Regions from separate parts of the Shewanella khirikhana genome, predicted to be linked through region 2. Evidence: predicted binding sites of a transcription regulator. Region 2 holds the regulator's gene; each other region holds the start of a gene.
What was found. Region 2 encodes sigma-54, which starts transcription at its own class of promoters, with help from an activator protein. Its sites were predicted from a motif close to GTTGGCACGNNNNTNGNNT; they were not measured.
Positions count from the first base shown of each region.

Region 1: a site for sigma-54 is predicted at 2,196-2,214, ahead of STH12_RS00040 (TorF family putative porin). Genes of this name have one in related genera too.
Region 3: a site for sigma-54 is predicted at 6,623-6,641, ahead of fliE (flagellar hook-basal body complex protein FliE). Genes of this name have one in related genera too.

Region 1 is NZ_CP020373.1:6,650-16,899, forward strand. Features, by position in the region: gene STH12_RS00030 (putative bifunctional diguanylate cyclase/phosphodiesterase) at 1-427, shown strand, start outside; gene rimK (30S ribosomal protein S6--L-glutamate ligase) at 504-1,409, shown strand; gene STH12_RS00040 (TorF family putative porin) at 1,453-2,142, opposite strand; gene STH12_RS00045 (HU family DNA-binding protein) at 2,369-2,641, opposite strand; gene STH12_RS00050 (response regulator) at 2,773-3,573, opposite strand; gene STH12_RS00055 (hypothetical protein) at 3,684-4,070, opposite strand; gene STH12_RS00060 (DUF4240 domain-containing protein) at 4,193-4,702, shown strand; gene STH12_RS00065 (hypothetical protein) at 4,703-5,005, opposite strand; gene STH12_RS00070 (DUF3016 domain-containing protein) at 5,472-5,996, shown strand; gene STH12_RS00075 (GGDEF domain-containing protein) at 6,003-7,754, opposite strand; gene STH12_RS00080 (prephenate dehydrogenase) at 7,818-8,126, opposite strand; gene STH12_RS00085 (TraB/GumN family protein) at 8,172-9,083, shown strand; gene STH12_RS00090 (chemoreceptor glutamine deamidase CheD) at 9,231-9,866, shown strand; gene STH12_RS00095 (methyltransferase domain-containing protein) at 9,863-10,250, opposite strand, start outside.
Region 2 is NZ_CP020373.1:3,399,080-3,409,329, forward strand. Features, by position in the region: gene STH12_RS14915 (KpsF/GutQ family sugar-phosphate isomerase) at 8-985, shown strand; gene kdsC (3-deoxy-manno-octulosonate-8-phosphatase KdsC) at 985-1,533, shown strand; gene lptC (LPS export ABC transporter periplasmic protein LptC) at 1,530-2,087, shown strand; gene lptA (lipopolysaccharide transport periplasmic protein LptA) at 2,074-2,634, shown strand; gene lptB (LPS export ABC transporter ATP-binding protein) at 2,631-3,362, shown strand; gene STH12_RS14940 (RNA polymerase factor sigma-54) at 3,477-4,961, shown strand; gene hpf (ribosome hibernation promoting factor) at 4,992-5,279, shown strand; gene ptsN (PTS IIA-like nitrogen regulatory protein PtsN) at 5,282-5,725, shown strand; gene rapZ (RNase adapter RapZ) at 5,722-6,573, shown strand; gene STH12_RS14960 (HPr family phosphocarrier protein) at 6,560-6,835, shown strand; gene mgtE (magnesium transporter) at 6,983-8,347, shown strand; gene STH12_RS14970 (hypothetical protein) at 8,360-8,746, opposite strand; gene STH12_RS14975 (molybdate ABC transporter substrate-binding protein) at 8,817-9,641, opposite strand; gene STH12_RS14980 (YiaD family glycine zipper/OmpA-like lipoprotein) at 9,815-10,250, opposite strand, start outside.
Region 3 is NZ_CP020373.1:2,336,160-2,346,409, reverse strand. Features, by position in the region: gene STH12_RS10290 (flagellar protein FlaG) at 1-206, shown strand, start outside; gene fliD (flagellar filament capping protein FliD) at 230-1,594, shown strand; gene STH12_RS10280 (hypothetical protein) at 1,610-1,933, shown strand; gene fliS (flagellar export chaperone FliS) at 1,940-2,350, shown strand; gene STH12_RS10270 (sigma-54 dependent transcriptional regulator) at 2,642-4,072, shown strand; gene STH12_RS10265 (sensor histidine kinase) at 4,176-5,243, shown strand; gene STH12_RS10260 (sigma-54-dependent transcriptional regulator) at 5,236-6,576, shown strand; gene fliE (flagellar hook-basal body complex protein FliE) at 6,695-7,030, shown strand; gene fliF (flagellar basal-body MS-ring/collar protein FliF) at 7,067-8,752, shown strand; gene fliG (flagellar motor switch protein FliG) at 8,745-9,782, shown strand; gene fliH (flagellar assembly protein FliH) at 9,782-10,250, shown strand, end outside.

The DNA.
Region 1 (10,250 bases), 1.4 Mb from region 2:
ACAAAACCTTGAACTCGAAATCACTGAAAATGCGTTAATAAAGCGGCCGGAAGAGATTGCCCATGCGCTGGCATGTGTGGCGGCGATGGGGGTTACCCTGGCGCTGGATGACTTTGGCACCGGCTACTCTTCCCTCGAGCATCTGATGCACTTCCCCATTCAGGTGATCAAAATCGATAAGAGCTTGGTGTCCACAGTGCCTGAGGATGAAAAGGGGTGTAAGTTGCTGACAGCGCTGCTTAATTTTACTGAGGGGTTTGACATGGTGTCTGTGGCTGAAGGCATTGAAACCCGCGAGCAAGCCGAGTTTTGCGCCGCCCATGGCTGCCGGTTGCTGCAGGGCTACCTGTATGGTCGGCCTGTGGATGCGGCCACCTTTGAGCAGGAAGTGCTACTGCCAGCGGTGTCGAAATACCGGGTTGGCTGACTTGCCAAGGTGAGTCTATTACTACAGAATTTTCATATCCTTAAAAGAAGGCGGCTGGCCCGCTTTGGTTAACGTTATGAAAATTGGTGTGCTTTCTCAGTTCCCTGAACTTTACTCCACCCGCCGACTGGTGGAAGCCTGCGTATCCCGGGGACATGAGGCGCAGGTGATTAACCCCATCAATTGCTACATGAATATCAACTCGGTGAAGCCGAGCATTCATCTGGAAGGGGCAGAAGTGCCTCATCTTGATGCCATCATCCCCCGCATCCATGCCAGTGTGACCTTCTACGGCTGCGCCGTAGTGCGCCAGTTTGAGATGATGGGGGTGTATGCCGCCAACGATTCCATTTCCATTGCCCGTTCGCGGGATAAGCTGCGGGCGTTGCAGTTACTGTCCCGCAAAGGGGTTGGCATGCCAATCACCGGCTTTGCCAATAAGCCCCATGATATTCCCGACCTTATCAATATGGTTGGCGGTACGCCGCTGGTGATTAAGCTGCTGGAAGGCACTCAGGGTATAGGCGTGGTGCTGGCGGAAACCCGTAAAGCTGCTGAGAGTGTGATTGAGGCCTTCCTGGGACTTAAAGCCAACATCATGGTGCAGGAATTTATCAAAGAGGCCAACGGCAGCGACATCCGCTGTTTCGTGGTGGGTGACAAGGTGGTAGCCGCCATGCGCCGCCAGGGGCCGGAGGGCGATTTTCGCTCTAATCTGCATCTTGGCGGCAGTGCCGAGAAAATCAAAATCACCCCTGAAGAGCGGAAAACTGCAGTGGCTGCGGTCAAGGCCATGGGCTTGGTTGTGGCCGGGGTGGATATTCTGCGCTCGTCCCGTGGGCCTTTGGTGCTGGAAGTGAATTCGGCGCCGGGCATCGAGGGCATAGAGCAGGCCACCGGCATCAAGGTGGCAGAGCCCATCGTCGAGCATATCGAGAAGATGGTGGCGGCTCGCAAAGCGAACCGCCCGGTTATTGCCTGATAGTCTCTGTCAGGTCGCTATTTCGCTATAGCCATAAGCACTGTCACAGCCCGAAAGAGTATGCCCAGCGCAGTGCGACCTTGGGATCGTCTCCGTCAAGATCGGTGTCGGAGACGATAAAGCTCACATCACCCAGGTCGGTGCTCTTGGTAATGGCCGCCGAGTAGTCGCTGTAGCTCGATTCGTCGTACCAGCTGCTCACCACATCACCGCTGGAATAGCCGTAGTGGAAATCCAGGCTCAGACTGTCGCTCAGGGGAATGGACACCTCGGCGCTCAGGTAATCCATATCGTCATCTGACAATCCATCCGGCGCCAGGTCATTACCGGCATGGATAACCCGGGCGTAACCCAGGGTCAGCCACTCCCAGCTGAGGCTGGCATAGAGCTCGCCAAAATCGATATCGGCATCCGCATCCGGATAGCCGTAATAGAGATAACCCACATCAAAACCAATAGCTTCGGTGATCTGGCCGCTGTAGCCGCCGTAGAGGTCGAGCTCAAAGGTAGTGTCGTCGCCAAAGTCGACATTGGATGCCCAGAACCCTGCGTAAAAGCCGCTGTCGTGGCTGTAATCAATGCCGCCATCCAGTGCCACGGCATCGCCGGTCTGGCTGATCCCGCGCCACAGGTAGTTGGAGCTCACGCCAATATTGCCATCCAGTGCCGCCATTGCGGGTGAGCTGGCGGCCAGGGCGCCCAGTAGCAGTAAGCAAACAGGTGTTTTGGTCATCATATTCCCCTTAAGGTTGATATCGTGTTCTTTTTGTATGGTCGGGGGAAGAATTGCCAAACTTGTGCCAAATATTAACCAATTGATATTAATGTGGTTTTTGTTTTTCTCTGTGTCAGGAACGGGCAGGCTGCCCTGTCGCTGGGCAAGAAATGCACAGCCATGGTGCGCAGGCAATAAAAAAGCCTCCACAGGGAGGCTTTTAGCTACTACGTGAACTTATCGGTTAGTTAACGCTGTCACGCAGGGCCTTACCGGCCTTGAACTTTGGAATGGTTGCCGCAGGGATTTTGATTTCCTTGCCGGTCTGTGGGTTACGACCGGTGCGCTCGGCGCGGGTGCTGGTTTCGAATGAACCGAAACCTACGATAGAAATCTTGTCGCCTTCTTTCATGGCGGCAGTCACAGCTTCTTCAAAGGATTTCAGTGCACGGCCAGCCTCGGCTTTGGTCAGGTCGGCGCTCTCGGCAATCTTGGCGATAAGTTCAGTTCTGTTCATAGCTAAATACTCGTCTTTCCGTGATTATTGTTTTAAAACTCGCCTAACATGCCACAGCCCTGAACGTTTGGGAAGCGGTTTTACTGCCCAAAATCCCGGCCGGGATCAATTTTTCAGGGGTTTTATCTCAATTAATTCTCATCCAGCAGCTGGTAAAGGATTTGCTTCACCAATTGTGGCTCAAAAGGCTTATCACACAAGGCGTTGACGCCAGCCTGGCTGACGTTGGACAAATGCGCATCGTTGGCTTCGGACGATACCATCAGGATGGGAATATGGGATTGCTGGCTTTCGGTGCGGATAAACTGGGTCAGCGCCAGACCATCGACGCTGGGCATGTTGTAGTCGGTCACCACCAGATCGAACATCTGCTCGCGCATCAGGGCAATCGCCTCACTGCCATCACAGGCCTCGGTAATTTGGCGCATGCCAAGGTTGGTGAGGGTGCGGCGAATGACATTGCGGGCCATGCGGCTGTCGTCCACAACCAGCACCCGCAGGTCCTGCACATCGAAGTGGGACAGATCCAGCTCATCGTGGGACAGCAGGTCGATGGTCGCGTTGAGCGCCTTGCCCAGGTGCTCCTTGTAAAACGGCTTGGGCAGAATGGCGACCACGCCGGACTGACGGAAAATCTCCAACTGCTCGCGGCGGCACTCGCTGGACACCAGCATAAACTGAATATCCTGACAACCGGGTTCGGCCTTGATAAAGGTCAGCAGCGCCAGGGCATCGCCATCGGCAAAATGCATGGCACTGGCAATCAGATCCGGCTTGTGGGCACGGATAAGCTCACGGGCCTCTTCCAGCCCCGGGGCTGTTTCTATGTTCAGAATGCCCTCATCACGAAGGCGATTGATGATAATTTTGCGTTGGGTGTCTGAAGGTTCAACCAACAGAATGGACAATTCACTCGGTGACAGTTGATGCATGTCGTCAAATACCAAAAAGCAGGCCGGATCCGGCGCAGTTAAAGGGGCTGCAATCAGTGTAGCTGCCGGGGGCCATAGCTGGCACCCTGGCCTCAGTTTGCTGCCGTTTATTATTGTTGTTGGCTCAAATAGGCCTTGGTTTTGCTGTGAAACGCCACCCACCACTGGAATGCCAGCAAGGCGGCAATAGCGACGGCAACCAGTGGCAGCGGGATTTCTTTGCCTTCGATAAACAGCTTGGCATCTTCCGGGCTGATTTGGGTCGCGATAATGGCGGTCACTCCCAGGGCGGCGAAGCCCAGCGTTTGAATGGCCACATAAATCCGCAGCGCCCACAGACCCCAGTTGGCTCTAAGCACCAAGCCTATCAGTACAGGGATAACCCCCAGGGAAAACATGTCCGGCGCGCCGGTGGTAATCAGTCTGCCAATGGCAAGAACGGTAAACACCACATAGAGCACCAAGAGTACAAGCAGGGGAAATGGCGGGAGTTTCATGGGGATCCTCGTCACAGAAAGTCGGCCAAGTGTAGAAAAACCCAGAGGGTCAGTCCAGCTCGGTATCATATCCATGGCCAATACAATTGATATAAAATAGCGCTCCGAAAAGGAGACCCTGTATGACCGAAAACCAATTTTGGCAGTTGGTAACCCGCCAAAGCGCCGATGAATCTCAGGAAAGTCTGTGTGAGCGGCTGAAACTGGCGCTGGAGCCGATGGATAATGACCAGCTGAAAGCCTTCGATAAATGGTTTGGGCAGAAGATGCGTCAGGCCTATACCTGGCCGCTGTGGGGCGCTGCCTACGTGGTAACCGGATGTGACAGCGACTACGGCTTTGCCGAGTTTCGCAGCTTTTTGATTTCCCTTGGTCAGGAATGGTTTGAGCGCATTGTTGCGAACCCGGATGCACTGGCCGGATTGCCGGGCTGGCCGACAGTGGATGGCTACGCTTATCCCTTTATTGAAGATTACGATCTGATTGCCGGGCAGATTTACGAGGACAGAACTTCGCAGGAGCTGCCCTTCGTGCCCTCTGGCAGTGTCAACCCAGCGGGCAAGCAGTTCAGTACCCGCCCGAAGGATCTTAAGGCCAATTACCCGGCCCTGTGTCAGCTGTTTCCTTTCTGATTATTCAGTGCAGGTGCTGGTGGCGTCGTCGTACTGACGGCCGTGCTCGGTGCAAAGCCGGGCAACCAGTGCCGATTCCTGCTGCTTCAGTTGCTCGTTCATTTGATTGAACCTCTTATCGCTGTAGCTCTTTTCCACCTGGGTTTGTGTCTGTTCCAACAGCGAAAAATGACGCGCGACAGCGGCCCGCTGAGCACTGGTTTCTGGCTTAATACCGGTTTGTGCATTGGCAAGGCTGCTGATGCTGAGCATACCTGTCAGGGCCAACGCAGACATCAGGGTGGCAGTGGATGGCTTGGTCATGGTGTTACCCTCAAAGTAGACAAGACCCGGCCATGGTAGCGGCCGGGGTTGAACCGCCGCTGAACAGAATTTTGCCCGATTTGGGGGCTTTCCTCAGTTTGGAACCCCGGTGCCGCGCTACGGCAGTGCGCTGCCTGACTGCCAACATCGCTGGCAAGATCCCTGATATCAGGCTTTGTATTTCAGGTAGTTATATCAGCGTAAGCTAATCAGTGGCTGCAACTGACGGCTGAACGTGGCGGCGCTGAAATCCATGTCCACCCGTCCCGGCAGTCGGTCGGAAGTGGGTTTTGCCTGATACAAATTGATACCAGAACCTTTTGCGACTACTCTGTCTAAACTAATGGATAAACAAAAACTTATAATCGGTACATTGTATTGATGCCGGTTTTGTATTAAGTATTGGTTCAGCTTTATTTAGCTAGAGTTGATACGAGTGAAAAGTGTACAGGCCCAAGGAGGCTTTATGAAATCCAAGATGATTCTGATTGCCGGTCTCTTTATTGCAGGTTCTGCGATGGCGGCCGACGAGGCCACCCCGAACCCGGTGACCGAAGACGGCGCGGTGAAGATCACCTGGCAGGAGCCGAAAAAGTTTCGCGATATCAAATCCAGCGGTGAGCTGCAGTCACGCTATGAGAATCGCATGTTTGAGACCCTGACCAAGGAGCTCAATAAAGAGGCGTCCAAGTCGCTCAAACCTAACCAGAAACTGGAACTGGTTGTAACCGATGTGGATCTGGCCGGTGATATGCGCCCCACCTTTGGCGCCACTGCCAACGATCTGCGAATCGTGAAGGAAATCTACCCACCACGCCTGACCTTTACCTATCAGGTGCTGGACGGCGAGCAGGTGGTGATTGCCGGTGACGAGAAGCTCACCAACCTGAACTTTATGAACGACATTCGTCCGGTAAACGATAAGCCGTTTATGCATGAGTCCCGTCTCTTGTCCCAGTGGTTCGACAAGCAAGTGGCTCCCAAGCTGTAATAAAGCTTAAGCCTGTCGCAACTTAGGCGGCAGGGTATCCAGCAGGCAAAACCCGCCCTCGGTGAGTTTTGCCTGTTTTTTTGCCCGGGCACTGAGCTCTGACAATTCATGTTCGGTGGCGTGATAGGTGTGCTTGGGCGAGAGTATTCCGGCGCACAGCGATACCAGAGGATGCAGGCAGATGTTGCCCTGGCGGTCTTCGGCTTCAATTGCCTGCGCCTGCCAGTGCTGTTGGTGGTAAAAGCTTTCCCGGGTTTGCTCAAAGGCCGCAATCACCGACATCACCCGGTTGTGGGGATCTTCGGTGGAAATCATTACAAAATCATCGCCGCCGATATGGCCAACAAAGCAGTCGCTGTCCTGGTGCTGCCCCAGCAACCCCGCTACCTCACAAATCACTTCATCGCCCCGACAAAACCCGTAAATATCGTTGTAAGGCTTGAAGTGGCACAGGTCAAAATACACCAGATAAAAGGGGCGCGCGTGTTGTCTGAGGCGCTGCAATTCTTCCTGAATAGGCACATTCCCTGGCAGCCCGGACAGCGGATTGGCGTGGCGCGCCACTTTAATCCGATGCTCGGTAATGCGCGACAGCAAGTCCTTGGTGTGGCCCACCCCAATCAACTTACCCTGCCTGGAAATAATAAAGTGCTGCGCCATTTGCTGCTCAGGATCGGCGGTGAGACGCTGGCTGACTGAACTCAGTGGCTCACAGGCTTCCACCAGGGGCACGGCGCTGTCCATCACTTCGGTTACCAGATGGTTTTCGTGCAGGGCACGGCCGTAAGGGGTTGAGAAGAGTTCCAGCAGGGCGGTGCGACTGATAAGCCCAAGGGGCGTATCGCCATTAGCTACCACCACTGCCTGCAATGCCGGTTGGCTGCAAAAACGGTCGCTGATATGCCTTAATTTGGTGTCTGGCCCTACAGTTACCGCGCTGCAGGCCAGGCTTTCGGCCGACTCTCCGTATCTGGGGCTGACACTGATAGCGGCGCTGCCGCTTACCAGCGACTCCGGCAATTGCCGCTGAGGATGCAGGGCAGGCAGCCCCAGCAGAAACCCCTGGCAGTAGGTAATGCCGAGTTGCCTGAGTACCTGAAGTTCGGCTTCGGTTTCTATGCCTTCGGCAATGACCTTACAGGTCAGACTTTGGCAAAGCTCAACAATAGAGCGAACAAACTCCTGTTTTACCGGATGTTTATCTATGTTATGGATAAAGTGGCGGTCGATTTTTACATAGTCTGGCGCCAGTTCTGACCAGAGCCTGAGCCCGGAGTAGCCCGCGCCCAAATCGTCTATGGCGGTTAAAAAGCCCTGGTTGCGGTAATGCAGCAGGCAGGCCTTGAGCAGGTCAATATCGTCGGCGGGGTGCTGCTCAGATAACTCAATGACTACCTGAGAAGGCGGGATCCCCAACTGTTGCAACATGGCGAGGGTCTTGCCCCGGGGGTGATCCGGATCCAGCAGCGCCTTGGGGGATATATTGATAAACAGCTTGCCCGGCAGTTGCCGCTCGGCAAAACGGCAGGCGGCGATTTGTCTGCACAGGGTTTCCAGTTCGCTCAGCCGACCTTCGTGCTCAGCCGTTTTAAACAGGGGGACAGGGGCAAAAAGAGGGCTGTGGGCCGGGCCGCGGGACAGAGCCTCAAAGCCATGCACCTTTCCCACCGATATGTTGAATATCGGCTGGAACAAGGCTTCGATGCTTTGCTTTTCAATGATTTTTGTCAGTTCTGCCTGAAGGTCGATAGCGGGCATGGAGGCAACTCAGGTGCTTGGATGCCCGCAGTCTATGGCAGCGGTATGACAAAAGTATGAAACTTACTTGCCTTGCTGTTTGAACGCCTGCAGGGTTTGCAGCAATACGCCGAGTTTGCGCACCACGGTTTCCAGTGCCGCCGGTGTCACTTCGGCTTCACGCAGACGGCTGAAGTCTGTCCCCAGCTCCTGCACATAGGGGCCGAAGCGGTTACTGCGGGTGCTGAACCCTTCATCGGCGGTAAAGATATAACTGAACTTGCCGTGGCCAGCCTTTTGCAGCTCATCCAGGCGGGTGTCGGCGTCGATGGCCTGGCGGTAAGCCAGTTGCAGGTTTTCGGTCAGTTGCTCAAGGACCTTGGTGTATGGCATAACAGCTTCCAATCAATTTTTTCGGGATTATAAGAGGCAAGGGAGATGGCAACAAGTTCATGGTCATGGCGATTGGCCGCCATAGCGTTGGCCGGATTGGTGTGGATGGGGGCGGCAAAGGCCGCAGAGCAGGACAAACCGCCGTTTTACGAATTCAGCCATAAGGGTAAAACCGTGTACCTGCTGGGTTCGATTCACGTGGGCAGCCGCGACTTCTATCCTTTGCCCAAGGCGGTGGAGCAGGCCTTTGCCCGGGCCGATGCATTGGTGGTCGAAGCGGATGTTGGCGCCGCGAGTAGCGATATTCAAACGCTACTGGCCAAATACGGCATGGCAAGTGGCAAGCCGGATACACAAACCGCGGCGGCACTGGCCGGATACTGCGCACCAAGGCAGCAGGTGTGTGCGTCCTTGTCGGCATTCGCCCCCTGGCTGCAGGCATCGCAAATCACCATGGTGCAATTTGCTGCCATGGGTTTCAGCCCGGAATCGGGGGTGGATGTCACCCTGCTTGAGCGCGCCAGAGGCAGTAAACGCATTCTTGAGCTCGAGGGCATGGAGTACCAGTTCAACCTGATGGCATCACTGCAACCCGAACATCAATGGGCCATGGTACGGGAGGCGATTGAAGCCAAAGACTCGGATATCCGCGATCTGGTACAAAGCTGGCGCAGCGGCGATATAGACTCGCTGGCGCAGTTGATGCGTGAGTCCATGGAAGAAGGAGAAGACCTCACCTTGCTCAAAACCTTGCTGTGGGACAGAAACCAGCGTATGGCAGACACCCTGATGACCATGCTGGCACAGCCGGACACCCCGGATACCCTGATGGTAGTGGTGGGCGCCGGGCACCTGGTGGGCGAGCAGAGCCTGACTTCGATACTGGCGCAGCGTGATTTAGTCATTCACAGCGCCCTAGGCCACTGCGGTGCGAATGGTGCAGTTTGCAAGTTTTGATGCAGGGCGCATTTCCGCCACTAATCTGTTCAGGTTATTGATTCAGGCGGGCGGGGGCACTTTTTACTAATTAGGTAGGCAAATTCCTACCAATACCGTACGGCGTCTTTTCGTTGTCTATACTGTTAAGGTAGCAACGGAGGCGCCATGGCATTGCAATCCCCACAATTGGTCTACCCCGGTTTTGAAAAAATCCCCAGATATTGGGACAACGAGCAGCAATCTCAGGTTGCCCGTGTCGACCCGGGGGAGTTTTACCTTACCTGTCAGGATGAATATGTTTACACACGCCTCGGCTCCTGTGTTGCCGCCTGTATCTGGGATCCTTTGATGGGCATAGGCGGGCTGAACCACTTTCTGTTGCCGGAAAAAACCCTCCATGAAGATTGGCACCAACTGACCAGCTACTCCTGCCGCTATGGCAACTGGGCGATGGAGCAGCTAATCAACGGTATTCTGGCGGTGGGTGGTCTCAAGAGTCGGCTGCAGGCGAAAATTTTTGGTGGCGCCAGTCTGGGGCGGATTTCAGTACTCAATGTGGGGCAGTCAAATATTGACTTTGTGCGCGAGTATCTGGCGATGGAAGGGATCCCGGTGATCTCGGAAGATCTCGGTGGCCCCTGGCCGCGCAAGGTGCTGTTTCATCCCCAGAGCGGCCGGGTAAAGTTAAAGCGCCTGGAGATGACTGGCATGGCGCAAATCGAGAAAGAAGAAGAGGCCTACCTCAAAGACGTTACCCAGCATGCCGATGCACCGGAGCCGGGCAGCGTGGAGCTGTTTTAGGCTGTTGGCTTTTGACACACAAAATGCACGTAACGTCCCAGCGGCAGAAATGCCGCTTCCCGGGAGTATTTCAGCTCCATCTCTATCAGTCCGGCATCAGAGTATTCGGTTGAAAGGCTGCCTTTCTTAAGGTAGTCGTGGATAACCCTGACTCCGGAGCGGCAATGCACCTCAAACTGCCATTCCCGGCACCAGCTTTCAACCTCGTTCACTGTCAGCGGAAAATTGGGGCTCAGCCGCACCCGCTTGGCCTTGAATCCCGACGCCACATAGCCAAAGTTACCCGCCACCAGTGCGTGAAAACACATGGCATCTTTGTTGTAAAACATCAGTGAAAACAAGCCGCCGGGCCGCAGCATCTGCAAAAGGCCGGTCATGGTGCCT
Region 2 (10,250 bases):
GACAGATATGGTAGACAGAACGCAACTGCGCCAATGGGGCAGTAAGGTTATCGATGTAGAAAAGGCGGCCCTGGACAACCTGTACCAGTTTGTCGACAGCGACGCCTTTGCCGATGCCTGCGAGCTTATCCTCAACTGCACCGGCAAGGTGATTGTGATGGGCATGGGCAAGTCGGGCCACATTGGCAATAAGATTTCCGCCACCCTGGCCAGTACCGGCACCCCGGCCTTTTTTGTTCACCCGGGTGAAGCCAGCCATGGCGACCTTGGCGTGCTCAGCGAAAACGACATAGTGCTGGCCATTTCCAACTCAGGTGAGTCAGATGAAATCCTTACCCTGATGCCCGTTATGAAGCGTCGCAGCATTCCGGTTATCGCCATGACCGGCAAACCCGGCTCTACCATGGCCAAACACGCCAAGCTGCATCTGTGTATCCAGGTGCCGGAAGAGGCCTGTCCGCTCGGGCTCGCGCCCACATCCAGCACCACCGCCACCCTGGTGATGGGCGATGCCCTGGCCGTTGCGCTGCTGCAAGCCAAAGGCTTTACCAAGGATGATTTTGCCATGTCGCACCCAGGTGGCGCCCTGGGCCGCAAGCTGCTGCTGCATGTCAGCGATGTGATGCATCGCGGCGACGAGCTGCCTTTGGTACGCGACAATATCTGCATCACTGACGCCCTGTATGAGATCTCCAAAAAAGGTCTCGGCATGACCGCCATTGTCGATGCCGATGGCGCCTTGGTGGGCATTTTCACCGACGGCGATCTGCGCCGGGTGATTGATGCGCAAATCAATCTGCGCCAAACCAGCATTGCCGATGTGATGACCCGCAACTGCATCACCATCCCCGACAGCATTCTGGCTGCCGAGGCGCTGCAATTGATGGACGAGAAAAACATCAACGGCCTTATCGTGATTGACAGCCAACGCCGCCCGGTCGGTGCGCTCAATATGCTCGATATGGTCAAGGCGGGGGTTATCTGATGCGTGAAGGACTCTACGGCCCCATTGCCGAGGATATCTGGCACAAGGCAAGCCAAATCAAACTGCTGATTTGCGACGTGGACGGCGTCTTTTCCGACGGCCGCATTTACCTGGGCAATCAGGGCGAAGAGCTGAAAGCCTTCCACACCCGCGACGGCTATGGCGTTAAGGCGCTGCAGGGCGCCGGCATTGCGGTGGCGGTGATCACCGGCCGCAACTCCACCATAGTGCAAAACCGCATGACAGCGCTGGGTGTAAAACACATCTATCAGGGTATCGACGATAAATTTGTGCCCTACAAAGAGCTGCTGAGCCTGTATAACGTCAGCCCGGCCGAAGTGGCTTATATCGGCGATGACATGGTCGATCTGCCGGTGATGAAAGCCGTAGGCCTTGGGGTTTGTGTGGCCGATGGCCATCCATTTGTGGCCAGCAATGCCGACATGCTGACTTATCTGCCGGGCGGCCGCGGCGCCCTGCGCGAGCTTGCCGACCTGCTGCTGATGAGCCAGGACAAGTTCGACTCAGCCCACGGGATGAGCGTATGAACCGGGTGACCCTGGCCATTATCCTGCTGTTTGGTACGGCGCTGGCGCTGTATTGGCAGGTGCAAAGCAAAAAGGCAAGCCAGCCCCAGCCTACAGCTACGGTGCAAAAGCCCGATTATGTGGCCACCGACCTTCGCAGTATCAGCTACGACAGCGAAGGCAAACTCGAAAGCCGGGTGAGCGCTTCCTACATGGAGCACTTCGAAGGCAATGCCCAGACCCTGTTCACCCAACCGGTGTACACCTTGTTTCCACAAGATGGTAAAGGCGAGTGGCGTCTCAGTGCCAAAATCGGCAGACTGGACAAAGCAAGCGACAGAGTCATGCTGGAGCAGGACGTGCTGATTGAAGCTATCAGTTTCAACGAGCCACTGCAGCAGCTCAATACCAGTTATCTGGAACTGGATCTCAAGACCATGATCCTGACTTCCGAACAAGAGATTTTAATCAGCGGCAATAACTTCCATATGAGTGGCGTCGGCCTGCATGCCGACCTCAATGCGCAGGAAGTGAAGCTTTTAAGCAAGATTAAGGGAACCTATGAACCTCAATAAGTCGCTTCTTTTGGTGCTGCTGTGTACCTGCAGCGCCCTGGCGCAGGCCAACACCAAATTCGATTTAACTCAGGAAGTGAAAATCGCGGCAGCCAACAGCTACGCCGATTTGAAAAACAAACGCATCGTCTACGAAGGCCCGGTAACCCTGACCCAGGGCAGTTTGGTGCTCAAAGCCGACGAACTCAGCTCCTACACAGATGAGAAGACCGGCAAGCGGATCCTGCTCGCCAAGGGCAAGCCAGCCACCTACAGCCAGCAGGTGGAAGATGGCCGCACAGTGCAGGCCAGCGCCAACGAAATCAGCTACAACATCGACAGCCGCATCATGGGCCTCAAGGGCAGCGCCGAAGTCGAGCAGGATGGCAGTAAGGTCAGCGCCGACTCCATCGTCTACGACATCGAAAAGCAGCAGCTCAGCTCGCAAAGCAGCGGTAAAAAAGACGATCAGGTGATCACCATCATCAAACCTGAGAACTACCAGCAGGAACTGCAGGACAAAGGCAAGCAAGACCAGCCTCAACCCCAGAAAGAGAAGCAGCAATGACGGCACTGACCCTGAAGGCCAGCAACCTCGCCAAGAGTTACAAGAACCGTCAGGTGGTAAAAGATGTCAGCCTCACGGTGAATACCGGTCAGGTGGTTGGCCTGCTCGGCCCCAACGGTGCCGGTAAAACCACCACCTTCTACATGGTGGTGGGTCTGGTACAGAGCGACAAGGGCAGTATTCACATCAATGACGATGACCTGACCCTCGACCCCATGCACCTGCGAGCCCGCAAAGGCATTGGCTACCTGCCCCAGGAAGCCAGCATCTTCCGTAAGCTATCGGTGCGCGACAACATCATGGCCGTGCTGCAGATGCGTAAAGAACTCAGCAGCGATGAGCGTGAAGAGCTGCTCGAGCAGCTGCTGGAAGAGTTCCACATCACCCACATCCGCGACAACGCCGGTATGTCACTCTCAGGCGGTGAGCGTCGCCGGGTGGAAATTGCCCGCGCACTGGCCGCCAATCCACGCTTTATCCTGTTGGATGAACCCTTTGCCGGGGTAGACCCCATCTCGGTTATCGATATCAAAAAGATTATCGAACAGCTGAAAAACCGCGGCCTTGGGGTACTGATTACCGACCACAACGTGCGTGAAACCCTGGATGTGTGTGAAAAAGCCTACATCGTCAGCCACGGCAGCCTGATTGCCGAAGGCACACCTGCCGAGATCCTGGACAATCAGCAAGTGCGTGCAGTGTACTTGGGTGAGCAATTCAGGCTATAGTTAAACAACAAAGCCTACCGTCTCATATCCGGTAAATCAGGGTGGCTATTGGCCGAAGAACCTGATAGATAAAAGCTTTCTACCTGAATTATTTAGTGAAGGATCCGCAGTACGATGAAAGCGTCGCTCCAGCTCAAACTGGGACAACAACTCACCATGACGCCACAGTTGCAGCAGGCCATTCGTCTGCTTCAACTCTCCTCGCTTGAACTGCAACAGGAAATTCAACAAGCCCTCGACGCCAATCCGCTGCTGGAAATGGACGACGATCGCCTCGATGGCGATCAGTACGATGCCGATGGCGGCGACAAAGACTTCGACGACAAATTCGATGAAGGCTCAGTATCAGCCAGCGCAGGAGATTCCGCTTCGGTAGAAACCTCCGAAGCCGTGACTCAGGAATCCATGCCGGATGAACTGCCCATGGACACTACCTGGGATGAAGTCTTCACCGCCGCTCCGGTTGCCGGCCCCGGCATCAGTCGCGACGACGACATGCCGTTTCAGGGCGAAACCAGCGAAGGCCTGTACGAACACCTCGAATGGCAGAAAAATCTCACCCCTTTTTCGGATACCGATTTGGCCATTGCCACCGCTATCATTGATGCCATTGACGAAAAGGGCTATCTGACCCAAAGCCTGGATGAAATCCTTGAGGCGGTGGGCGATGAAGAGGTTGAGCTGGACGAAGTCGAGGCTGTGCTCAAGCGCATTCAACACTTCGATCCCATTGGTGTTGCAGCGAGGGATTTGGCCGAGTGCCTGCTGATCCAGCTGGGGCAATTTGCCGCCGATACGCCGCATCTGGATAACGCTAAGCTGCTTATCCGTGAGCATCTGGACCTGATTGCCAACCGCGACTTCCGCACCCTGATGCGTAAAACCCGCCTCAAGGAAGAAGAGCTCAGAGACGCCATAGTGCTGATCCAGAGTCTGAATCCCCGTCCGGGCGAAAACGTCACCAGCACCAAGGAAGAGTACGTGATCCCTGACGTGTCGGTGAGCAAAAAGAATGGTCGCTGGGTGGTGGAGCTGAACCCGGATTGCATGCCTAAACTGAGTGTGAATCAGCAGTATGCTGCACTGGCACGCACCAGTCGCAATCAGTCAGATAGCCAGTTTATCCGCGGCCATCTGCAAGAGGCCAAGTGGTTTATCAAGAGTCTGGAGAGCCGCAACGACACCCTGCTCAAGGTGGCCAACTGCATAGTGCAATTCCAGCAGGGCTTTTTTGAGTACGGTGAAGAAGCCATGAAACCCATGGTGCTCAACGATATCGCCGAGGCGGTGGAAATGCATGAATCCACCATCTCCAGGGTCACCACTCAAAAGTACATGCATACCCCGCGGGGTATCTTTGAACTGAAATACTTTTTCTCCAGCCATGTCGGAACCGAAGATGGCGGAGAGTGCTCTTCTACTGCAATCCGCGCCTTTATCAAGAAACTGGTTGCAGCGGAAAACCAGAAGAAGCCGTTAAGCGACAGCAAGATGGCAGAACTTCTGGCGGAACAAGGAATCAACGTTGCCCGACGCACCATCGCCAAATACCGAGAGGCGATGCTGATACCACCGTCGAATCAGCGTAAGAGTTTGTAACCCAACCGAGGTCATTGGAGGAAAGTGTCTATGCAAATCAACCTGACTGGGCATCACATCGAAATTACTGACTCACTGCGTGACTACGTCGAGAGTAAATTCTCCAAGCTTGAACGCCATTTCGAACAGATCAATAATGTGCACGTTGTTCTCAATGTTCAGAAATTGCAGCAAATCGCAGAAGCTAAGCTTCACCTCAACGGAGGCGAAGTATTCGCCACCTCAGAACATGAAGACATGTACGCCGCCATTGACGCCCTGATTGATAAACTGGACCGTCAGGTAATTAAACACAAAGAGAAACTGACCAAACATTAACGATGGAACTAAGTACCATCCTGGCGCCGGAGTGCACTAGCTGTGCCACTCCGGGCAGCAAGAAAAAGGTACTGGAACTGATTAGCGATCTCGCCGCAGCCCAGTACCCTTCCCTCTCTTCCCAAGAGATCTTTGAAAGCCTGCTGGCCCGCGAAAAGATGGGTAGCACCGGCATTGGTAATGGCATTGCCATTCCCCATGGTCGCCTGGGTAGTATCGATAAACCTCTCGCCGTACTCATCAAATGCGAAGAAGCCATTGGCTACGATGCCATCGACAAGCAGCCGGTGGACATTCTGTTCGCCCTGTTGGTGCCATCAGACCAATGCCAACAGCATCTGAGTACCCTGGCAGCCATGGCCGAAAAGCTCAACGACCGTCAGGTGTTGAAGCAATTGCGTAAAAGCCATGATGAAAAGGAACTCTACCAGGTAATCACAGGATGAAACTCGTCATTGTTTCCGGCCGCTCCGGCTCAGGGAAATCCGTTGCCCTGCGGGTATTGGAAGACTTGGGCTATTACTGCGTCGATAACTTGCCGCTGACCCTGATGGGCCCCTTACTGGAGCAGCTCAAAGGCAGCAGCGACAAGGTCGCCATCAGTATCGACATTCGCAATATGCCTGAGCAGGAAAAAGCGCTGGAACAGGAGCTTGCCAAACTGCCACCCGGGGTTGAGCTCACCAGTTTCTTCCTCAACTCCAGCGATAAAGTGCTGCTGAAACGCTACAGCGAAACCCGTCGTCTGCATCCATTGTCACGCAGCAAAGTCTCACTCCAGGAAGCCATCAAACTCGAAGGCAAACTGCTTGAGCCTGTGTCGCAATTGGTGGACCACTACATAGACACCTCCAATCTGAACGTCTATGAGCTGGCCGATGCTGTCAGGCAAATTCTGCTGGGGCGCACCGACAAAGAGCTGGTAATCATCTTTGAATCCTTTGGCTTCAAGCATGGCATGCCCACCGAGGCCGACTTTATGTTCGACGCCCGTTTCTTGCCAAATCCGCACTGGGAGCCAGCCCTTCGGCCGATGACCGGACTGGATGAGCCGGTGAAGCAGTTTTTGGAGCGTCAGGTGCTGGTCAACAAGTACATCTGGCAAATCGAAAACCTGCTGGAAACCTGGCTGCCGCATCTGGAGCGCAACAACCGCAGTTACCTGACCATCGCCATAGGTTGTACCGGCGGTCAGCACCGCTCGGTGTACATTGCCGACCAGCTGGCCAAACGTTTTGCCAACTCGCACCATAAGGTCGAGGCACGCCACAGGGAACTCAATGCCAAGGCTTGAGCGCGATATCACCATAGTCAATAAGCTCGGATTACATGCCCGCGCCGCCACCAAGCTGGCGGTACTGGCGTCTGAGTTCAAGGCCAGCGTGACCCTGGTACAGGGCGAAAAACAGGCTTCTGCCGCCAGTGTACTGGGGCTGCTGATGCTGGAATCCGGCATGGGCAAAACCATCCATATCATTGCCGAAGGCGATGAGGCCGAGCAGGCCATGGACGCCATCTGCAACCTTATCAACGCCTGCTTCGACGAAGAGTGCTAAACGCCCTCATACGACGGCAGACGATAGCGCAACTCCTCTCCCCAACTAAAACCATCGCAGCATATTGCACTGCACATTAGCGGTAATCTTCGTCTATCCCCCTATATTTGCTACCATATTGCCAATTCATCTCTTTGGGGAAAGGCGATGCCATTGGAACTTCTGGATAACGAACAGACCGAACTCAGACTGAGCCAGCTCAACGAAGCCCTCGGCAGCGGCATGTTTGTGCATGTGCGGCAAATGCTGCTCAATATGGCCGCCTCCGACATCGCCCTGGTGCTGGAATCCTCGCCGCCGCGCACCCGTCAGGTACTGTGGCAACTGATTGACCCAGAACTCGCCGGTGAAGTGCTTGAAGAGCTTGGCGAAGAGATGAAAGACAAGTTTATCCGCCAGATGAGTCCTGAGCGTCTGGCCCGGGCCGCCGCCGGTTTGGACACCGACGATCTGGCCTACATACTGCGATCGCTGCCGGACAGTCTCTATCGGCAAGTGTTGCAGTCCATGTCCAGCCAGGACCGGCTGCGTGCCGAGCAGGCGCTGTCTTACCCCGAAGAGAGCGCCGGCGGCATCATGAACACAGATACTGTCACCATTCGCCCCGACGTGAATGTGGATGTGATACTGCGTTATCTGCGCCTGCGCGGCTCTCTGCCCGAGGCCACCGACATGCTGTACGTGGTCGACAAGCAGGACGTGCTGATGGGCGGGGTAACCCTGGCTTCGCTTCTCACCTGCGACCCGGCTACCCCTATCCGCGAGCTGATAGATGAGAGCATCGATGGGATCCCGGTCAGCATGTCGGATACCGAGGCGGCTGCGCTGTTTGAGCGTCACGACTGGGTATCGGCCCCTGTGGTCGATTCCGATGGCAAGCTGCTGGGGCGGATCACCATCGATGACGTGGTCGATGTGATTCGAGAAGACGCCGAACACTCTATGATGGGTATGGCGGGGATGGATGATGACGAAGACACTTTCGGCCCTGTGCTCAAAAGCAGTGCCCGCCGCTCGCTATGGCTTACGGTGAATCTGTTCGCCGCCCTGCTGGCCGCCTCAGTAAGCAATATGTTTGAGTCAACGCTGGAGCAGTTTGCCACCATCGCGATTCTGATGACCATAGTGCCCAGCATGGGCGGTGTGGCGGGCAATCAAACCCTGGCGCTGGTGATCCGCGGCATAGCCCTTGGCCACATTGGCCAGAGCAACTCGCGCTGGCTGATTGGCAAGGAGCTTGCCATCGGCTTTTTAAATGGCCTGCTGTGGGCAGTGCTGGTGAGTCTGGCGGTGTGGCTGTGGAAGGATGATATCCGCCTAGGCGCCCTGATTGGTGGCGCCATGCTGATCAATATGACCATTGCGGGCCTGGCCGGTGCCAGTATTCCACTGCTGCTGAAAAAGCTTAAGATTGACCCGGCGCTCGCCGGTGGCATGGTGTTGACCACGGTAACGGATGTGATTGGCCTGTTTGCCTTTTTAGGCTTGGCAACGGCCTTTTTGATGCGCTGAAAGCACCTTGATTCAGGGAGCGGGCAGCCACTCAATGTCCGGCTGGTTTTCGCCGGACAACACCGACACACACTCTTTTTTGGTAACCACCAAAAACTCCCGTGGCGACAAATGACTGCTGGCCATAAAGCCGCTGCGTTTGCTCTCCTGTGCCAGCCAGCCGCCCTCGGACAACTGAAACAGCCAGCCATTGGATAGACTGAATTCGGCCCAGAACTCCAGCAAATCGCCTTCGTCCAACAGCCGTATACCCATCACCTTATCGAAGCTCACCACACAGCGTTTGCCCTCGATAACCAGCGACAGTTTCAGCATTCCCATACCGTAATCCAAAGAGGAGAGGTGCACCTCTTCTCCCAGACGATCTACAGCCAAGGCGACACCACGGGGATGACTCATGCTTGCCAGACTCCTGACGAAAAGATACTTCTCATTAAAAAGACTTATCTCTCATCTTGCAAGCCCGCCGTCACAGCGCTCTTGGCGGCGCAAAGCCATAACTGGCCAGAATCGCCTGTCCCTTGGGGCTTACAATAAAGTCGGCCAGGCCCTGGGCCTTGCTATCGATAACCAACAGGCCGTAGTCGGCGCCAACCGCCAGCGCCTCCGGCAGTGCCAGTACCTGTAATTCTTCAAATTCCTTCTGGGCCAGGCGTCCATTGGTGCAATAGGTCAAAAACACGTCCGCCTGTTTCTCACGCATCACATGGGCGTAGTTGTTAACACCCTTTGGCGGTTTGGGGCTGTCCGGGCCGCCGGTCAACTGACGAGCCTTGGCTTTGAGCTTCTCGGCCGCGCCTGCCACTTGTGCCTCGGCCAAATCGAAGGCGGCAAAAGCATAGTCTCCGGATGGATCGGCCTTGGGCGTAGAGGTGCCCACCACCACATCGGCAGACAGCAGGGTGTCGAGCAGGGTTTCTGTGCTTACCTTAAGCCCGGGCTGTGCCAGGGCGCAGAGCTGATTGCGGGCAAAGGGGGTCACTTCCAGTCCAAAACCTGCCGCCTTGAGGGTTTGCGGGTGCTTCATATTGGCCGAGGCAAACAAGGCCACCGACTCGCCCTGCTCAATCTGCTGGCGCAGCAGCCCCGATGGACCGTACTTGGCGGCAACCTCTGCGCCGCCCTGCTGCCTGAAGGCGGCTACCACCTCGTTCATCGCTGTCTTCAGGCTACCGGCAGCTCTGAGTTGCAACTGAGACTCATCGGGCATTTGAGCTGCAATTGCCTGTGGCAGGGCTTCGGCCTGTACCTGAGCGACCAGTAACAGCGCCAGTGCAATCAGTGATTTTTTCATTGAATTCATCCATGTAACTTATTTTAAGGCCACAGAAAAACCCAAAGCGGAAACCAACTCAAGTGTGGGGATCACAGATACGCATTTATAGGTCAAAGGCATGAAGCGCCAAGGTCCAGGCACAAAAAAAGGAGGCCTTGGCCTCCTTTTTTATTCATGAGCGGCGGGCGTTATCAGCCCAGCGGAGTCAGTACAATCTCAACACGGCGGTTCTGCGCGCGGCCTTCGGCAGTGGCGTTGGATGCGATTGGGCTTGCTTCGCCCATGCCCTGGGTCGATACGCGATTGGCTTTCAGGCCTTTGGCCAGCAGGTAGTTACCCACTTCGGAGGCTCGCACCTGAGACAGACGCAGGTTGTAGCTCTCGGCGCCGCTGGAATCGGTGTAACCCAACACATTCAGACGGGTTTTATCGTATTCCTTGGCCACCAGCGCCACTGAATCCAGCACCTGCATAGCACGTGGGCTCAGGTCGGTCTTGTCCACCGCGAAGGTCACTTCGTTGGGCATGTTCAGGATGATGGTGTCACCGCTGCGGGTTACGCTAACGCCGGTTGATTGCAGCTGCTGACGCAGCTTGGCTTCCTGCACATCCATGTAGTAGCCGATA
Region 3 (10,250 bases), 1.1 Mb from region 2:
CCCTTGCTGACGATATGTCGAGTATGATGTCCTTTATGCGTAAGGGCCTGGCGTTTCGCGTTGACGATAAGTCCGGCGAACCCGTGGTCAGCGTGTTGGACGTAGATTCGGGAGATGTCATTAGACAAATCCCCAGTGAAGAAGCGCTCAAGCTTGCCCAGAAACTCACAGAGGTTACCGGCCTTTTGATGAAAACTGAGGCATGACAGCGATGTAAACAGAGGTTGTTATGGCATTAACTGCAACAGGTATTGGTTCCAATCTGCCGATTAACGACATGGTTTCGGCCATTGTTAACGCAGAGAAGACCCCGAAAGAGGCGCTGTTCAATCGGACAGAAGACACCATCAATGCCAAGGTTTCTGCCATAGGCACCTTAAAGAGCGAACTGGCCAAGTTTCAGGATGCCCTGAAAAAACTGCAAAAGGGCAGTGAACTCAGTATTCGAAAGGTCAATACCGGCGACAGCCAGTATTTTAAGGCCACAGCCGACAAGTTTGCCCAAAATGGCACCTACGCCATCAAGGTAGAGCAGCTTGCCTACGCCCATAAAGTAGCTGGTACCAACACCGCTGCTGCCACCGATACAGTCGGTGAAGGTCGGCTCGACTTTACCATCAACGGTGAGAGCTTTGGTGTCGATGTTGACGCTGCCGACGACCTCAATGCCATTGCCAAAAAAATCAATGATGCCAGCGATAACAAAGGCGTAGTCGCGACTGTTATCACCAGCGATGCCGGCAGCCGTCTGGTGTTTTCCTCAGAAGAAACCGGTACGGCCAACCAAATCAGCGTCACCGCTACCGACACCACAGGCACAGGGCTGAACGACATGTTCAATGGTGCCAACCTGTCTGAGCTGCAGCCGGCTCAGGACGCCATTCTCTACGTTGATAACCAGAAAATCACCTCTGCCAGTAACGAAGTTAAAGGCGCCATTACCGGTGTTACCCTGGAGCTGACCAAAGCCGATGTGGGTGAGGTCGGAACCCTGACAATCAGTCAGGACGATGAAGCGGTAAAAGAGAATATTACCGGCTTTGTCGATGCCTACAATGCGCTGTTGGACTCCATCAACAAGCTCTCGTCTTACGATGCCGACAAGAAAAAGGCCGCGGCGCTGCAGGGCGACTCGATGATCCGCTCTCTTGAATCGCAGCTTCGCAAGATGATCAGCGAACGGGTCGATGTGGGCGGTAAAACCGTTGCCCTGTATGACATGGGCATCAAAACTGACAAATATGGCAAGCTGGAAATCGACAGCACCAAACTGGACAAAGCCATTTCTGAAGATATGGCGTCCCTGGAAGGGCTGTTCTCCACCGAAGACACCGGCCTTGCCAATCGCCTGTCTGATCTTGCCAACACCTATACCAAGGCTGGCGGTGTCATCAGCACCCGCAACGATACCTATAACGGTGAAAAGCAGCGCCTTGACGATCAACGTGAGGCATTCAGCCGTAAAATGGCGTCTCTGGAAGCCAGGCTCTTTAAGCAATTCAATAACATGGATCTTGTGGTTGCCAGCCTCAACCAACAAACCAATGGCCTGATTGACCGGTTGAATTCGCTCCCCGGCGTAATTAAGAGCTAAACTTAAGGACGAGGCATGACACAGGCTATCCGAGAGATTAACTCGCAGCTTCAGACACTGTTTGCGGCATTGGAAAACATCACGGCAGAAGATGAACGTTGTGACGACTTGGTATCACAATTGCAAGAGACCATCGTCAAGCGTCAATTTTTATTGCAGAACCTGACCGATGCCGATGGTGGGGCCGACAAAGCCTTTCTGGAAGCAGAGTTAATGCTCAGCCAGCGTTTTATGACGCAGGCCCGGGCACTGAAGGATCACCGGCAGCAAATTTTGCATGCCAGCAGTAAAAGTAAACGCCAACTCAATGTTTACAGAACAATCGATGCAAATAGGTAGGTACATATGAGAGGGTCACTGCAATCATATCGTAAGGTTTCACTGGAAAGTGAAATTGCCGTTGCTTCCCCCCATCGTATCATTCAGATGATGTTTGCCGGTGCGCTGGAGCGTCTGGCACAAAGCCGTTATGCCATCGAGCAAAACGATTTGGAAAGCAAGGGTGTGTTTATCAATAAGGCCATTGGCATCATTACCGGGTTGTCCAACAGCCTGAATATGGAAGCCGGTGGGGAAATCGCCCGCAATCTGAACGAGCTTTACGATTTTATGCTGCGCAGAATAAGCGAGGCCAACCTCAACAATGACCCTCAGGCCATTGACGATGTGATGGCGGTGCTGCGGACCATCAAAGAGGGTTGGGATGCGATTCCCGCTGACCAACACCATCTGACGTCACACAGCGAAGCTGTTTGATTTTTGAGTAAAAAACACGCATAAAAAGAGGCGCACCCGGTGCGCCTTTTTTGACTCTAGCCAGAGAATTGACCAAAAGGGTCGGAACAGAGGGAAAATTGGTCTAGAATCAGAACCAAAAGAGTTTATTGTAAAGCAGAGACTTGCTTCTCGATTGCCGATAATACAATATTCGACATGGTGTGAATGACCGGCAGTTTTTCCCCGGAGTAACAGCATTGACGCCCTGTGAGCAACTAACACAAATAATTAATGCGATTCATTAGATATTCGAGCGTTACGGCCAACTGAATGATGCAGACAGACCAGAGAATCTTGCTTGTAGGAACCCAGACAGAGCGTTTGACCCGTCTTTCCTGCATTCTTGAATTTTTAGGCGAACAGCTGGTGTTCCAAGTCGCTTCCGGCGTGGAAGATCAGGTTAAAGAGACCCGCTTTCGGGCTCTGATTGCCGACCTTAACGAATTTCCCCTGGAAAAAGTCAAAGCCTTGGCTGCCCAGCTGCCGTGGCAGCCGATCCTGCTGCTTGGCGATATCGATACCGTCTCCGGTAACCTGATTGGTACCATAGAGGAGCCCTTCAACTATCCACAGCTGACCGAGCTTTTGCATTTCTGTCAGGTGTTTGGCCAGATGAAGCGCCCGGACGTACCTACCAGCGGTAACCAAACCAAGCTGTTCAGAAGCCTGGTGGGGCGCAGCGATGGCATTGTCAATGTACGTCACCTGATTAACCAGGTTGCGCCTTCTGACGCCACTGTGCTGGTGCTGGGGCAGTCCGGTACCGGTAAAGAGGTGGTAGCCCGCAATATCCACTACCTGTCTGAGCGCCGTGATGGCCCCTTTATTCCGGTTAACTGCGGCGCTATTCCACCCGAACTGCTTGAAAGTGAACTCTTTGGTCACGAAAAAGGCTCCTTTACCGGCGCTATTAGTGCCCGTAAAGGCCGGTTTGAGCTCGCCGAAGGTGGCACCCTGTTCCTCGATGAAATTGGCGATATGCCGCTTGCCATGCAGGTAAAACTGCTGCGGGTGCTGCAGGAGCGTGTTTTTGAGCGGGTAGGGGGCAGCAAGCCCATCCAGTCCAATGTGCGTGTGGTGGCAGCCACCCACAGAAATCTTGAAAAGATGATTGAAGAGAACGAGTTCCGTGAAGACCTCTTCTATCGCCTTAACGTATTCCCCATCGAAATGCCGGCGCTGTGCGAGCGTAAAGAAGATATTCCACTGCTGCTGCAGGAGCTGGTAAGCCGGGTCTTCAACGAAGGCCGTGGCAAGGTGCGCTTTACTCAGCGTGCCATTGAATCGCTTAAAGAACACGACTGGTCCGGTAACGTGCGGGAACTGTCGAATCTGGTTGAGCGACTGACAATCCTGTATCCGGGCGGCCTGGTTGACGTGAACGACCTGCCGGTTAAATATCGTCATATTGATGTGCCTGAATACTGTGTTGAAGTCAGTGAGGAAATGTTGGAGCGGGATGCACTGGCGTCGATTTTCAACGACGACGAGCCGGTTGAAATCCCCGAGACCCGTTTCCCCAGTGAGTTGCCTCCGGAGGGGGTAAACCTGAAGGATCTGCTGGCAGAGCTTGAAATCGATATGATCCGTCAAGCACTGGAGCAGCAAGACAACGTTGTGGCCAGGGCGGCTGAAATGTTGGGAATACGCAGAACCACGCTGGTGGAAAAAATGCGTAAGTATGGAATGAGTAAGGATTAATCTCACACTTTAAGTAAAAGGATTTACGCCCCTTTCCCTTGGTGCCACTCTGGCACACTATCTGCATCCACCCCGTTAACAACGACTTTTTGACGGGGTGCGTATGTCAGCCAAAGCTTTAGCCAAGATTGCCGAATTTCCGCCGCAGGCTCGCCTGAAACAGGTGAATGCCGGCGTATCGGCGTCGTCTGAGCAAATGGCTCATATCCTCGAAGCCATGCCGTCCGGCGTGGTCATTCTCAATGAAGAAGGCATAGTCACCCTGGCAAATCCGGTGGCGGCCTCTTTACTGGAGCGGCCGCTGGAAGGCGAGCGCTGGATCAATGTGATAAGCCGCGCCTTCTCACCTCAGGATGACGACGGCCACGAAGTGTCCCTCAAAAATGGTCGCAGGGTGAAGCTGGCGATTACGCCGCTGGAGCGCGGTCAGCTGATTGTACTGACCGATTTGACCGAAACCCGGCTGCTGCAGCGTAATCTGGCGCACATGCAGCGACTGTCGGCGCTTGGCAAGATGGTGGCGACCCTGGCACATCAAATTCGTACGCCGCTGTCGGCGGCACTGCTTTACGCCGCCAATCTTGGCAGTCCGCGCCTGAACAATGAGGCCCGGGGCAAATTCCAGCAAAAGTTGGTGGACCGATTGAATGAGCTTGAGCGCCAGGTCAACGACATGCTGCTGATGGCTCGCGGCAAAGTGGAAGCGCCCATGGAGCCTATGGTGCTTGAGGATATTCTCGCGCCTGTAGTGGCCAGCTGTGCGCCCATTGCCGAGTCAAGCGGCTGCGCGGTGAAATTGCAGGATGAAACTGGCGGCGCCTTGATGGCCGCAAGCCAGAGTGCGCTCAGCTCCGCCATCAATAATCTGGTGATGAACAGCCTCGAGGCCGGTGCCAAGCATATTCTGCTCCACGGCAGCGTGCGCGATAACGCCCTGATGCTGGCAGTGGTGGACGATGGCAAGGGGCTGGAGTCCGGTACCGAGTCCCAGGTGATGGAGCCGTTTTTTACCACCAAAAGCCAGGGCACCGGCCTTGGTCTGGCCGTGGTGCAAACCGTGGTACGCAACCACGGCGGCGAGCTTAAAATGCAGTGCGCGGCCAATCGTGGCTGCAGTGTCATGCTTAAATTTCCACTGATTACCCATGCCGAGGAGGTTCGCCATGGCTGAAGGCAAACTGTTGCTGGTTGAGGACGATGCCTCGTTGCGCGAGGCACTGCTCGACACCCTGATGTTGTCGCAGTTCGACTGCCAGGCGGCTGCCAGTGCAGAAGAGGCGATTATTGCGCTCAAAGATCAGCGCTTTGATATGGTGATCAGCGATGTGCAGATGGAAGGTATCGGCGGCATGGGCCTGCTGGGTTACCTCAAACAGCATCACCCCAAAATTCCGGTATTGTTGATGACGGCGTTTGCCACCATCGACAGCGCCGTCAGTGCCATTAAACTGGGCGCCGTGGACTACCTTGCCAAGCCCTTCGCCCCGGAAGTGCTGCTCAATCAGGTGACCCGTTACCTGCCGCAAAACGCCGACAAGGGCGATCCTGTGGTAGCGGACGAGAAAAGCCTGGCGCTGCTGGCGCTGGCTGGCCGCGTGGCAAAGTCTGATGCCTCTGTGATGATCCTCGGGCCATCCGGCTCGGGTAAAGAGGTGCTGGCACGCTATATCCACAACCACAGCCTGCGGGCCGATGGGCCTTTTGTGGCCATTAACTGTGCCGCCATTCCAGAGAACATGCTCGAAGCCACCCTGTTTGGCTATGAAAAGGGCGCCTTTACCGGAGCCTATCAGGCCTGTCCGGGTAAGTTTGAGCAGGCCCAGGGCGGCACCTTGCTGCTCGATGAGATTTCAGAAATGGATCTGGGGTTGCAGGCCAAATTGCTGCGGGTGTTGCAAGAGCGTGAAGTTGAGCGTCTCGGTGGCCGCAAGACCATCAAGCTGGACGTGCGGGTACTGGCTACGTCCAACCGCGAGCTTAAGGCCATGGCCGAGCGCGGTGATTTCCGTGAAGACCTGTACTATCGCATCAACGTATTTCCGCTGGCCTGGCCTGCGCTGAATCAGCGTCCCAAAGATATTCTGCCACTGGCGCGGCACTTGCTTGGCCGCCATGCGGAAAAGCTCGGCACCTCAGTGCCTGAGCTGGATGAGTCGGCCTGTCGGCGTCTGCTGGCGCACCGCTGGCCGGGCAATGTGCGTGAACTCGATAACGTGGTGCAGCGGGCACTGATTTTGTCTGCCGGCGAGCTGATTTCTGCCCAGGACATCATTATTGACGCCATGGATGTGACCCAGATTGCCCAGGAAGAACCAGTGGCCCGCGCTGAGCCAGAGGGCCTTGGCGATGAGCTTAAGGCGCAGGAGCACGTGATTATTCTTGAAACCCTCAGTCAGTGCCGTGGCAGCCGCAAGCTGGTTGCCGAAAAGCTTGGCATAAGTGCCCGCACCCTGAGATACAAGATGGCCAGAATGCGGGAAATGGGCATTCAGCTGCCGGCTTAGGCGGTAAAATCAGCAAAAAAGCAGGCTTGGCCTGCTTTTTTTGTTTTTTGGCAAGCCTTTTGCTTTACACCTGTTACAGAGATTAATCCCGTCAAATTCATGGCGAAGGGAGCAGGATATGCAAATAGGTCCAACTTCATTTATGCAGGAAATGCAGGCACTGCGCAGCGAAATCAGCCCCCTTGGTGGCCAGGAGCTGCAACCCCTTCGTCAGGTGGGTAATACCAGCGGCGCCGATTTCGCCAGCTTATTGGCCCAGGCTGTGGGCCAGGTCAACGAGCTGCAGCAAACCTCCTCAGGCCTGGCCACCCGCCTGGAAATGGGCGACACCCGCGTTACCCTTTCCGACACCGTGATTGCCCGCGAAAAAGCCAGTGTGGCTTTCGAAGCCACAGTGCAGGTGCGCAACAAGCTGGTGGAAGCCTACAAAGAAATCATGAGTATGCCCGTCTAAGTCGGCCATTGAAGGATAACCAACGTGAGCACTGATATGATTGTGAGCACCGACGACGGTATGAGCGGTGTACAACAGGAAAACAAGTCCGGCGTGTTGGGCGGCTTTGGCGGCACCGACATGATGCGCCAGATCACCATGATCCTCGCCCTGGCCATTTGTTTGGCGCTGGCGGTGTTTGTGATGATGTGGGCGCAGGAGCCTGAATACCGTCCTCTGGGTAAGTTTGAAGCCCAGGAGATGATCCAGGTGCTCGACGTACTCGATAAAAACAAGATCCCCTACAAGGTGGATTTTGATGTGCTGCGGGTGCCGGAAGACAAGTATCAGGATATACGTCTGCTGCTGAGCCGCGCCGGTGTCGACGCCGCTTCCGGCAGTGAGAAAGACTTCCTGACCCAGGACATGGGCTTTGGTGTCAGCCAGCGTATGGAGCAGGCGCGCCTGAAGCACAGCCAGGAGCAAAACCTCGCCCGTGCCATTGAAGAGCTTAAAAGCATCAGCCGCGCCAAGGTGATTCTGGCGCTGCCTAAAGAAAACGTATTTGCCCGCAACAAGTCTAAGCCCAGCGCCACCGTGGTGGTGACAGTGCGCCGTGGCGGTCTCGGTCAGGAAGAAGTCGATGCCGTGGTGGACATAGTGGCTTCTGCAGTGCAGGGGCTTGAACCTACCCGGGTGACAGTGACAGACTCCAACGGCCGCCTGCTCAATTCAGGCAGTCAGGATGGGGTGTCTGCCCGTGCCCGCCGTGAGCTTGAACTGGTAAAACAAAAAGAGGCCGAATACCGCGCCAAGGTAGACGCCATTCTGATGCCAATTCTCGGGCCGGAAAATTTCACTTCCCAGGTGGATGTGACCATGGACTTTACCGCCGTGGAGCAAACCGCCAAGCGCTTTAACCCTGACTTGCCCGCCGTTCGCAGTGAAATGACCCTGGAAACCCAGAGCACAGGCGAAGGCAGCATGGGGATCCCGGGTGCGCTGTCCAATCAGCCGCCGATGGAGTCCAACATACCCCAAACCCTGAAAGAAGCGCAGGATCAACAGCAGGCCAACGGTAACTCTCACCGCGAAGCCACCCGTAACTATGAGCTCGACACCACCATCAGCCACACCCGTCAACAGATTGGCACAGTGCGCCGGGTGAGTGTGTCGGTAGCCGTAGATTTCAAGGCCGGCGATGCCAATGGCGAAGGTCAGGTGAGCCGCGTGCCCCGCACTGAGGCCGAGCTTGCCAATATCCGTCGTCTGCTGGAAGGCGCTGTGGGCTTTACCACTCAGCGCGGCGACAGCATAGAAGTGGTTACTGTGCCCTTTATGGATCAGCTTGTTGAAGAAATGCCCGAGCTGCCCATGTGGGAACAGCCCTGGTTCTGGAAGGCGATGAAGCTTGCATCCGGTTCGCTGGCGATTCTGGTGCTCATTCTGTTTGTGGTGCGGCCGCTGCTGAAGAAACTGCTGCTCGCCGACAAGGTGGACATGCCGGAAGATGGCCGTCTGGGGCATGAGCTGGCTGAAATTGAAGATCAGTTCGCCGCCGATACTCTGGGCATGCTCAACACCACCGAAGCCGAGTACAGTTATGCGGATGACGGCTCAATCCTTATCCCGAACCTGCATAAAGATGATGATATGATTAAGGCTATCCGCGCTCTGGTTGCCAACGAACCTGAGCTTTCCACTCAAGTCGTGAAGAATTGGTTGCAACAGGAAAATGGCTGAAAATAAAGAAAAATCTGAATCCGGGATCAAAGCAAGCGATCTGTCCGGCATTGAGAAAACCGCGATTTTGCTGCTGAGTCTCAGTGAAGCTGACGCCGCGTCAATTCTGAAACACCTTGAGCCCAAGCAGGTGCAAAAGGTGGGTATGGCCATGGCGGCGCTGGAAGACTTTGGGCAGGAAAAGGTTATCGCCGTTCATAAGCAGTTTTTGGATGATATTCAGAAGTTTTCCTCCATTGGCTTTAACAGCGAAGAGTTCGTGAGAAAGGCGCTGACCGCGGCGCTGGGTGAAGACAAGGCCGGCAACCTGATTGAGCAGATCATCATGGGCAGCGGTGCCAAGGGTCTTGACTCGCTCAAGTGGATGGATGCCCGTCAGGTGGCTTCTATTATTCAGAACGAACACCCACAAATTCAAACCATTGTGCTTTCTTATCTCGAGCCGGATCAGGCGGCGGAGATTTTCTCCCAGTTCCCTGAAAACACCCGTCTCGACCTGCTGATGCGCATCGCCAACCTCGAAGAGGTACAACCGGCGGCATTGCAGGAGCTGAACGACATCATGGAGAAACAGTTTGCCGGTCAGGGCGGTGCCCAGGCGGCGAAGATGGGCGGTCTCAAGGCGGCGGCCAACATCATGAACTATCTGGATACCGCCATCGAAAGTCAGCTGATGGAAACCATGCGCGAAACCGACGAGGAAATGGCGCAGCAAATCCAGGATCTGATGTTTGTATTCGAAAACCTTATCGATGTGGACGACCGTGGTATTCAGGCCTTGCTGCGTGAAGTGCAGCAGGACGTACTGATGAAGGCACTTAAAGGCGCCGACGATCAGCTCAAAGACAAAATCCTCGGCAATATGTCCAAACGGGCTGCCGAACTGCTGCGTGACGATCTTGAGGCCATGGGCCCTATCCGCATCAGCGAAGTTGAGCTGGCCCAGAAAGAAATTCTGTCCATTGCCAGACGCCTGTCTGACGCCGGTGAAATCATGCTCGGCGGTGGCGGCGGTGAAGAGTTTGTTTAATGACTGACACCAAGCGCCCCAAGACAGTCCTCAGAGGGGAAGAAAAGGACGAATTCAGCCACTGGCGCTTACCGGAGATGTCCGGTGATATGCCCAAGGCGCCAGAAAATATGCTTGGGCGTCGCCCCGGTGAAGTCTATGTGGCGCCCGAGGAGGAAGAGTTTCGTCCGCCGACCCTCGCTGAAATTGAGGCCATACGTCAGGAAGCTGAACTTGAAGGTTTTGAAGCGGGTAAAGCTGACGGTTACGCCGAAGGGCTGGAAGCCGGACGCCTGCAGGGGCTCAAAGAGGGCCACGAAGAAGGCTTGCGTCAGGGCCAGGAGCAGGGGTTGTCTGAAGGCCTTGCTGAGGGCAAAGCCATGCTGGCCCGGTTTGAGTCGCTGCTTGGGCAGTTTTCGGCGCCGCTTTCCCTGCTTGATAACGAAATTGAGCAGGAGCTGTTGGAGCTGTCGATGACACTCGCCAGGC